3 regions of the Micromonospora sp. NPDC048930 genome follow, and region 1 is predicted to be linked to each of the others. Evidence: riboswitches for the same ligand, from Rfam matches in the RefSeq annotation. Region 1 holds a riboswitch; each other region holds the start of a gene.

Region 1 (3,268 bases):
AGGCCGCCCATGGCCTGTCATTGGCGGAATTCGACGTCTTGGCCCACGTGTCCAATGCGCCGGATCAGCGGCTGCGCCTGGGGCAACTCGCGGAGGCGGTGCTGTTCACGACCGGCGGCATCACCCGCCTGCTCGACCGGCTGTGCGACGCCGGGCTACTGCGGCGGGAACGCGATCCGGCTGACCGCCGTGTCGTCCACGCCGTCCTGACCCCGACCGGCCACGACCTCTTCCAACGGGCGTCCAGGTCCCACCTGCGCGAGGTCGTGAAGCACTTCGGGAGACAGCTGACAGCGGACGAGGTCGACGCTGTCGAGGCCTTCCTGACCCGCCTGGTGGAAAGCAACCTCGAGCCATAGCGCGCCCCGCCACCACAGCGGCCGGGGTTGGCGACCCCGACAGCCTTGAGCATCGAGGCCCGATCGAAGCCGACAGCTGGTCATCGCGCACCCACGGGTCGGCTGACCGATCTGGTCGGCGTCTCATCCGCACTGTGGACCAGGTCGCCGGCGTAGGGGTGGCGCTCGTGTACCGGTAGTTGGTTGCAGTATTCGACGGCTCGTTTGATCTCGTCGATGTTGGAGAAGTCGATCATGGGGTCGATGCCCTGGGAGAACAGGTTCAGGCCCAGGGTGACCAGGTCGACGTTGCCGGTGCGTTCGCCGTTGCCGAACAGGCAGCCTTCGATCCGGTCGGCGCCGGCCAGTAGGCCCAGTTCGGCGGCGGCCACGCCGGTGCCGCGGTCGTTGTGTGGGTGCAGGCTCAGCACGAGGCTGTCGCGGCGGGGCAGGTGCCGGTGCATCCATTCGATGGAGTCGGCGTAGACGTTGGGCATGGCCATCTCGACGGTGGCGGGCAGGTTGACGATCAGCTTCCGGTCCGGGGTGGGGTCGACCACGTCGATGACCTTGGCGCACACGTCGAGGGCGTACTCCAGTTCGGTGCCGGTGTAGGACTCCGGCGAGTACTCGTAGTGGATGTCGGTGTCGGGGGTGTGGATTTCGGCGTACTTCTGGCAGAGCCGGGCGCCGGTGGTGGCGATGTCGGTGATGCCGTCGCGGTCCAGGCCGAACACCACCCGCCGCTGCAGCGTGGAGGTGGAGTTGTAGAAGTGCACGATCGCCCGGCGGGCGCCGCGCAGCGACTGGAAGGTCCGGTCGATCAGGTGCTCCCGGCACTGGGTGAGCACCTGGATGGTGACGTCTTCGGGGATCAGGTCCTGTTCGATCAGCTGCCGGACGAAGTCGTAGTCGGTCTGGCTGGCCGAGGGGAAACCGACCTCGATCTCCTTGTAGCCCATCTGCACGAGCAGTTGGAACATGCGGCGCTTGCGTTCCCGGGACATCGGGTCGATCAGGGCCTGGTTGCCGTCGCGCAGGTCCACCGCGCACCAGCGGGGGGCGGTCTCGACCCGGCGGGTCGGCCAGGCGCGGTCCGGCAGGTCGACCCGGAACTGCTGCTCGTAGGGCAGGTAACGGTGGAACGGCATCCGGCTGGGGCGCTGCCGGGCGATCGGATCGGTCTCAGCGTCGGTGACAGGTTGAGCCATCTCGGAGTGCTCCCTGGAACACGTGGCGTCAGCAGGCGGATGCGGGGCCGCGCGGGCGAGGTCCGTGGCCGGCCGGCACTCCCTGGTGACATTGCTCGGGTTAGGAACCGCCACCAGGCTGCGGCGTCGGTACCCGCGCTGCGCCTCCCGCGCGCGGTAGCGAGCGCGCCTACCGCCGGGGCAGGGGAGACGGGCCCCGGTACCGGGACGGCTCCGGCGAGCCGAACCAACAGTTTGCGCGGTGTACGCCGACGGAGGTGACGACGTCGGTACGGGTGAGGAGCTCGGCACCTTGGACGGGCAGGGCGGTGAGCGCAGGGGTCATGTCGGGCCTCCGGCAGTCCAGGGACCCCGGGGTGACAGGGGACGGGGCCCGCGCTTGCCCAGCACGCGGATCGGGCTGGGCCCGGTCATCACCCGGGGCACCCCACCGCGAACTTTGACGAGGGTTGCCGGCCAGCAAGCCGGGGCTTGTCGCTGGCACTCGTGACCTGAGCCGAAGCATAACCGTCGGACGCGGGCCACCAACTCCGAGGTGAGACTTCAGCTGCCCGCGCGGGCGAGGTACCGCATCACGGGCAGGGCGCCCCCGCGCAGACGTCGACGATCTTTCCGGTGAGCAGGAACGTCGCCTTCTGTTGCTGTGCCCCGGGCTGGGCGCGCGGGAACTCGTGCGGGTCGCTGCCGTACTCCGACCCGGCCGGAGCGAGGTTCGTCGTCGGCGGCGCGTAGGCCGCACCGCTGTTCCAGACCACCATTGCCGAGCCGGCGTACGGGTATGCCGAGATCGGCACGATGCCCCAGTACGGCTGCACGTCGCGCGACCAGCCCTCGGCGAGGGCGGGGGTGTGCAGGCGGGCGCCGATGGTGCGCGCCTCGACCTCGGCCGCGGCGGGGGAGACCTGGTGGTCGCCGAAGGCCACGTGCATCAGCACCTGATGCGCCGGGGTGCCCGGCAGCGGGTCCTCGGTCATGTGCTGGGCGTACCCGTTGGCCTCGGACCGGTCCCACAGCATCTGCAGCAGCGCGAAGATCAGCTGCTGGTCGACCTTGTTCGGGTAGTACCCGTCCATGATCGTCTGGAACGGGGCGAAGTCGACGCTGCGCTGCAGCAGCGTCGAGTAGTTCATCCCCGGCACGCCGAGCACGGAGCGGGTCCAGTCCTGAGCGACGGCGGTGAGCGCACCGCCGTTGATGCCGCCCTGGCTGTTGCCGTCGTAGTGCAACCCGCCCGGAACGTCGATCAGCGGCCGCCCGGTGGCGTCCTGGAACGCCGGGTCGGCGGCGAACCCGTCCGGGTGGATCATCGTCCGGCCGAGGAAGAGGAAGTTCAGGAAGCTCTGCTGCAGCCGGTCCGCGACCGCGGGGAAGGCGCTGAGGTCGGTGAAGGCGCCGGCCACGTACGGGACGTCGGCGTTGGCCATGCCGATCCAGCTGGTCGCGCAGAAGGTGAAGTTGTGGGTGGCCGACATGGTCCTGACGTTGCCGGCGTTGATCTCGGTCGGCCGGCCGAGCAGGCCGTGGCCGTACAGCGACAGGTGCGCCGGGTCGGCGGCGGAGGCGCTGCGCGGGATGTTGCAGACGAAGTCGGCCTGCAGCGTCGTGCCGGACGGCGTGGGCAGGGCATCGGGCGTGTGCGGCGTTCCGTCGCCGTCGGCCGGCCCGTAGTGCAGCCGTGACCCGGGCCCGCCGCTGCCGGTCAGATAGGACGGTACGCCG
Region 2 (3,268 bases), on a different contig from region 1:
AACTGGTAGCCCCGCATCGCCTTCACCCCACCGTCACCGGCCACCCGGCGAGCCCAGGTACGCGCGGCGTGCCGCCGCCCGAGGCTGCCCAGCGCGGCCACCTCCGGCGGGGTGAGCCAGCCCGCCCGGACGTAGTCCGGCAGGGTCCGCTCGGTGAGCCGCCCCTCCCACGCGCGCAACCAGATCGCCAGCCCCACCATGCCGAAGAAGATCGGCACCATCACGCCGATGTAGCCGTACAGGACGATCACCGGCTGCCCGGTGGCGACGGCCAGCGAGGGCAGCAGGTTCCAGGTGCCGTGCAGCATCATCGCGAGCAGCAGGCCGGCGATCGGGGCGAGGATGCGTACCCGCCGGTCGGCGGTGCGGGCGGCGACACCCAGCCCCACCCCGGTCATCGAGGTGAACAGCGGGTGGGCGAAGCCGAAGAGCAGGATCCGGACGATGAAGATCGCGATGACCTGCTGCGCGCCGGTGGCCGGGCCGTACTCCTCGACGCCGGTGCGGTAGCCGTAGCCGCCCAGGTAGAGGATGTTCTCCACCATGGCGAAGCCGACCGCGGAGAGCCCGCAGTAGACCAGCGCGTCGGTGACCCCGGAGAACTCCCGGCGCCGGAAGATCAGCAGCAGGATCGGCCCGGCCGCCTTGGTCAGCTCCTCGATGAACGGGGCGACCAGCACGGCGACCAGGGCGCTGGGCAGCCCCCAGTTCTGGAAGAGCTTCGCGGCTGTCTCGTTGACCAGCAACGAGACAGCGGTGGAGACGAACGCGCCCCAGGCGAAGCAGAAGATCAGGTACTTCAGCGGCTCCGGCTCGTACCGGTCCAGCCAGAGGAAGCAGGAGACCAGCACCGGCACCGGCAGGATCGCCGCGATCACGCCGACCAACAGGGCCTCGGCACCCAGGCTCTCGCCGAGGGTGAAGACCATGAACACCGCGCCCGCGGCGATCAGCAGCACCACCGCGGCGAGCGCCAGGATCCGTCGCCAGCCGAGACGGCGCAGCGGCATCCGGGGGGTCGACGACCCCGGCGGTGGGGCGGCGGGCGCGGTCGGCGGCGGCAGGGCTCCGCCGGGCGGGGTGTCGGCCATGCGGTCAGCGTAGTCACCCGCGACCCACTGGTCCGGCCGCATTCCGCCCGCTATGCTCCGGGGCAGGTCACGAGTGCCAGCGTCAAGCCCCGGCTTGCTGGCCGGCAACCCTCGTCGAGTTCGCGGTGGGGTGCCCCGGGTGATGACCGGGCCCAGCCCGAACCGCGTGCTGGGCAAGCGCGGACCCCGTCCCGGTGCCCATACCCCGGGGTCCCCTGGACCCGGGAGGTTCCGGTATGACCGTCACCCTCGTACCCTCGCTGCCCACGCCGCCGGCGCCGACCCGGCCGGACCCGCTCGGCGTGCTCGGCGTACCGGGGGAGATCAACCTTGACCACGCCGCCAGCGCGCCGTGCGCGCGGGCCGCGGCCGACGCGGTGGCCGAGCTGCTGCCCTGGTACGCGAGCGTGCACCGGGGCGCCGGGGCGCTGTCGCAGCGCTGCACGCTGGCCTACGAGCGGGCCCGGCAGACAGTCGGCGACTTCGTCGGCGCCCGCCCCGACGATCACGTGATCTTCACCCGGAACACCACCGACGCGCTCAACCTGCTGGCCCGGGCGCTGCCCGCCGGCACCACGGTGGTGACCTTCGCCGGCGAGCACCACGCCAACCTGCTGCCCTGGCCGCGCGGCTCGGTCCGGCTGCCGGTGCCGGCCAGCCCCGCCGGGGCGGTACGCGCGCTCGCCGCCGCCCTCGCCGAGCTGTCCCGCGACGCCCGGCCGGGCCTGCCGGTGCTGGTCGCGGTGACCGGGGCGAGCAACGTGACCGGGGAGCGCTGGCCGGTGGCCGAGCTGGCCCGGGTCGCCCGCCGGCACGGCGCCCGGATCCTGGTGGACGCCGCCCAGCTCGCCCCGCACGCCCCGGTGGACCTGGCCGCGCTGGACGTGGACTACCTGGCGCTCTCCGGCCACAAGCTGTACGCGCCGTTCGGCGCGGGCGTCCTCGTCGGGCGGGGCGACTGGCTGGACGCGGCGCCGCCGTACCTGGCCGGCGGCGGGGCCACCAGCCATGTCGGCGCGGCCACCCACGAGGTGCGCTGGGCGACCGGGCCGGCCCGGCACGAGGCGGGCACCCCGAACCTGCTCGGCGCGGTGGCCCTGGCGGCAGTCTGTACCGCGTTCGCCGACGCCGACCGGGACGCCCTGCACGCCCGGGAGCAGGCGCTGCTGGCCCGGCTGCGGGACGGGATCGACGCCCTGCCGCACGTGGTGGAGCTGCGGACCTTCGACCCGGACGCGCCCCGGGTGGGCATCGCCTCCTTCGTGGTCGCCGGGCGGGACTCGTCCGACGTCGCCGCCCACCTGGCCCGGGTGCACCGGATCGGGGTGCGGGACGGGCTCTTCTGCGCCCACCCCCTGGCCCGGCGGCTGCTGGCCGAGGCGGCGGCGCGCACCGGCCGGACCGACCTGCCCCCCACCGCCCTGCGCGCCAGCTTCGGCCTCGGCACCACCGAGGCCGACGTGGACGCCCTCCTCACCGCCCTGGCCACCCTCCCCTGACCGCCGCCGCCCCCTCCCAGGTCCGCACTGATTCGCGGAAAGAGTGGCCATGCACCATCGAATGACCACTCTTTCCGTGCATCAGGGGCCTGCGAACCCGTGCGCGGCGGGTCAGCCGACGGGGGGTGCGGTGGGGGGTTTGGGGGCGGGGCTCTGCTCGGCGGTCTCGCCGGTGCGCTGCTCCTTCTCGCCGAACGCCTGCCGGACCAGGCGGTTCGCCTCCTCCTGCTCGATGCCGGAGGCCACCATCAGGTCGCTGGCGGCGGTACGCACCTGCGCGATCACCACGCTGCCGGAGAAGCCGACCCCCTCCGCGTACGCCCGGCCGGCCTCGCTGACCGCGCGCAGCGCCCGCTCCCGGGCCTTCTCCGGCTCCTCCCCGACGGCGAACTCGTGCCGCAGCAGGCGTACCGACTCGGCGAGGTGGCTGACCGAGTCCGGCATCGGCTCCGGGATGGGCTCCTCGTCCTCGATCATCGTGACCGAGCGGCGGATCAGCGTGCCGCTGTTGCGCATCGCCCGGTCGATCGGCTCGGCCGCCTCGGCGTAGTGGGTCAGCTCGCTGCGCCGGTGCCAGCGGGCGGGCGAGATGGTCACGGTCTCCTTGGCACCCTCGATCGCCTCGGAGAACGCGGCCAGCTCCTCCTTGTTCTCCCGGAGCCGGAACAGCGCCTGCTG
Region 3 (3,268 bases), on a different contig from region 1:
CCCGGTACGTGCTCGCCGGCGCCGTGCTGCTCGCCCTGCTGCTGGCCCGGGAGGGGGTGGCCGCCCTCCGGGCGGACGGGCGCGGCGTCGAGGTGGTGCTGCTCGGGGTGATCGGCTTCGGCGGCTTCAACATGCTCACCAACCTCGCCCTCGGGCACGCCGCGCCGCAGCAGATCGCCCTCTTCGCCGCCACCACCCCGCTGGTCACCCAGCTCGTCCGCTGGGCGCGGGACGGGGTACGCCCCCGGCCGGTGCTGCTCGGCCTCTCGCTGGTCGCCCTGCTCGGCGTGGGCCTGGTGATCACCCGGGGCCGGCTCGACGGGCTGGGTCAGTTCGGCCTCGGTGGGCTGCTCATGGTCGGCGCGGTGATCAGCTGGGCGATCTACACCCACGGCGCCAGCCGCTTCCCCGAGCACTCCGCGCTGCGCTACACCACCCTGACCGCCGTCGCCGGCACGCTCGCCATGCTCGCCGCCAGCGCCGTCGCGGACCTCACCGGGGTCCAGCACGCGCCGGCCGCCGCCGACCTCGCCGCGGTCGCCCCGCAGCTGGCGTACGCCGTGGTGGTCGCCGCGGTGCTCGCGGTCCTCGCCTGGAACACCGGGGTACGCCGGCTCGGCGCGGCCGACGCGGCGCTGTTCATGAACCTGGTCCCGGTGACCACGTTCGCGGTGCAGACCCTGCGCGGCTACCGGCCCGGCGCGGTGGAGCTGGTCGGCGCGGCGGTGACCATCGCCGCCCTGGTCGCCGCGAACCTCGCCACCCGCACCCGCAAGGCCGCCGGCGCCGAGCCCCTGGCCGCCGTGATCGACCGCCCCGCCGTCGTCGACCCCGTCGCCGTCGTCGCCCGCTGACCCCGCCGTCCCCGCCCCACCCGGGCCCGGGTGCGCGCAGATTCCCGGAAAGAGTGGCCTCCGAGCTCCGGATGGCCACTCTTTCCGTGTTTGAGGGCGAATCTCGGGCGGGGGTGGGTTCACAGCGTGGGAACCCGAGGTGGTGGTCGCGGGGACGCGGCATAGACTCGGCGGCACAACTGCATACCTCATCCAGAGGGGCTGAGGGATACGGCCCGATGACGCCCCGGCAACCACCCGCGCGCTCGACGACGAGCGACGCCGGGCAGGTGCCAATTCCGTCCCCGCCGCACGAGGCGATGCGGGGAAAGATGAGAGGAATTCCTCGACATGACGTCGACGCTTCCCGGCACGTCCGGCATCGACACCACCCTCAGCCCCGCCCGCGCCCTGGTTTGCCGCGCCTGTTCCGCGCGCTACCCGCTCGCCGCGCAGCACGCCTGCTACGAGTGCTTCGGCCCGCTGGAGGTCGACTACGACGCCGCCGCCCTGGCCACCGTCACCCGCGAGCAGATCGAGGCCGGCCCGAAGAACCTCTGGCGGTACGCGCCCCTGCTCCCCGCCGGCCAGGACCCGGCCACCCGGGTGACCCTCGACCCGGGCCTGACCCCGCTGGTCGCCGCCCCGAATCTCGGCGCCGAGCTGGGCTTCACCGCGCCGCTCTGGGTCAAGGACGACAGCGGCAACCCCACCCACTCGTTCAAGGACCGGGTGGTCTCGGTGGCGCTGACCGCCGCCCGCGCGCTCGGCTTCACCCGGTACGCCTGCGCCTCCACCGGCAACCTGGCCAACTCGGTGGCCGCCCACGCGGCCCGGGCCGGGGCGCCCTCGGTGGTCTTCATACCCAGCGACCTGGAGCAGGGCAAGGTGGTGACCACCGCCGTCTACGGCGGCGACCTGGTCGCCATCGACGGCTCGTACGACGACGTGAACCGGCTCTGCGGCGAGCTGGTGGAGACCGACGACTTCGAGGACACCGCCTTCGTCAACGTCAACGTCCGGCCCTACTACGCCGAGGGCTCCAAGACCCTCGGGTACGAGGTGGCCGAGCAGCTCGGCTGGCGGATCCCCGCCCAGGTGGTCATCCCGATGGCCAGCGGCGAGCTGCTCACGAAGATCGACAAGGCGTTCTCCGAGCTGGTCGAGATCGGCCTGGTCGAGGCGCCGGCCGGTGGCTGGAAGGTGTTCGGCGCCCAGTCCGCCGGCTGCAACCCGATCGCCACCGCGCTGCACGCCGGCAGCGACACCATCACCCCGGTCAAGCCGACCGGCATCGCCAAGTCGCTGAACATCGGCGACCCCGCCGCCGGCCTCTACGCGCTGGAGGCGGTGCGCCGCACCGGCGGCTGGATGGAGTACGCCGACGACGACGAGATCCGCGCCGGGATCCGGCTGCTCGCCCGGACCACCGGGGTCTTCGCCGAGACGGCCGGCGGGGTCACCGTCGCGGTGCTCCGCAAGCTGGTCGAGTCGGGCCGGCTCGACCCCGCCGCCGAGACGGTCGTCTTCAACACCGGCGAGGGCCTCAAGACGATCGACGCGGTGGCCGCGCAGGTCGGTCCCACGCACCGCATCAAGCCGAGCCTGCGCGCCGCCCGCGACGCCGGCCTCCTGGCCTGACCCGCCGGCCCCCCAGGTCGTTGGTCAAGGGGTTCGCGTCGGCGGAAGGGCCGATCCCGACGCGAACCCCTTGATCAACTCATGCGAGTGGGGGAGGGGCGGATCGCCCGGGTGGGGGATCGGGGAGATCCGGTGGGTAACTGGCGATTTGCTGTGAGTGTGGAAAACCCGCCGACAAGGACTTGACGGCAGGAACCGGACGGCGCAAGATGCTCGGTGCGGGAGGGCATCCGCCGGAGACTTTTTAAGTTCTTACGACCCAACGCCGGAGGCGTTGTGCGGACGTCCCTCCCGACCAACGTCCGAAGGGGCCGGCGGAAAACCGCTGGCCCCTTCGCTGTGGGTGGCGCACGCTCAGCGGCATGGGCATCTCCGTCACCCCCCTCGATCCCGCCGACCGGCCGACCCTCGACGCGGTCCACCGCACGGCGGTCGCGGCCCAGGCCGTGGACGAGCCCGACCTTCCGCCGCCGTGCCGGCGCCGGTTCGAGGCACCGCTGTGGCACCCGATGCCCGGCATCGACATCCGGTGGTCGGTGGCCCGCCTCGACGGGGTGCCCGTCGGCTGGATCCGGCTGTACCTGCACACCCTCGACAACACCGAGAACGCCAGCGTGGAGCTGGTGGTGGACCCGGCGTACCGGCGGCGCGGGGTGGGGCGGGCGCTGCACGAGCACGGCCTGACGGTGCTGCGGGAGCACGGTGGCAAGCGGATGGTCGGCTCGACCGTCACCGCGCTGCCGGGCGAGGAGCATCGGGAGCTGCCCGGGGCCGCCTTCGCCGCCGCCGTCGGC

Evidence for each region. A riboswitch is a leader RNA that binds a small molecule or an ion and turns the genes downstream of it on or off. The one in region 1 is predicted to bind S-adenosylmethionine.
Region 2: another riboswitch for S-adenosylmethionine. It lies ahead of ACGFI9_RS15920 (aminotransferase class V-fold PLP-dependent enzyme); the one in region 1 lies ahead of ACGFI9_RS04670 (2-isopropylmalate synthase).
Region 3: another riboswitch for S-adenosylmethionine. It lies ahead of thrC (threonine synthase); the one in region 1 lies ahead of ACGFI9_RS04670 (2-isopropylmalate synthase).

What each region holds. Positions count from the first base shown of each region.
Region 1 covers NZ_JBICUB010000001.1:1,093,539-1,096,806, reverse strand. The annotation lists gene ACGFI9_RS04675 (MarR family winged helix-turn-helix transcriptional regulator) at 1-359, shown strand, start outside; partial or broken gene ACGFI9_RS04670 (2-isopropylmalate synthase) at 488-1,549, opposite strand; SAM riboswitch class IV at 1,920-2,041, opposite strand; gene ACGFI9_RS04665 (hypothetical protein) at 2,122-3,268, opposite strand, start outside.
Region 2 covers NZ_JBICUB010000005.1:268,788-272,055, reverse strand. The annotation lists gene ACGFI9_RS15925 (PrsW family intramembrane metalloprotease) at 1-1,133, opposite strand, end outside; SAM riboswitch class IV at 1,157-1,277, shown strand; gene ACGFI9_RS15920 (aminotransferase class V-fold PLP-dependent enzyme) at 1,328-2,590, shown strand; gene ACGFI9_RS15915 (aromatic acid exporter family protein) at 2,702-3,268, opposite strand, start outside.
Region 3 covers NZ_JBICUB010000005.1:246,926-250,193, forward strand. The annotation lists gene ACGFI9_RS15830 (DMT family transporter) at 1-854, shown strand, start outside; SAM riboswitch class I at 1,040-1,172, shown strand; gene thrC (threonine synthase) at 1,185-2,474, shown strand; gene ACGFI9_RS15840 (GNAT family N-acetyltransferase) at 2,837-3,268, shown strand, end outside.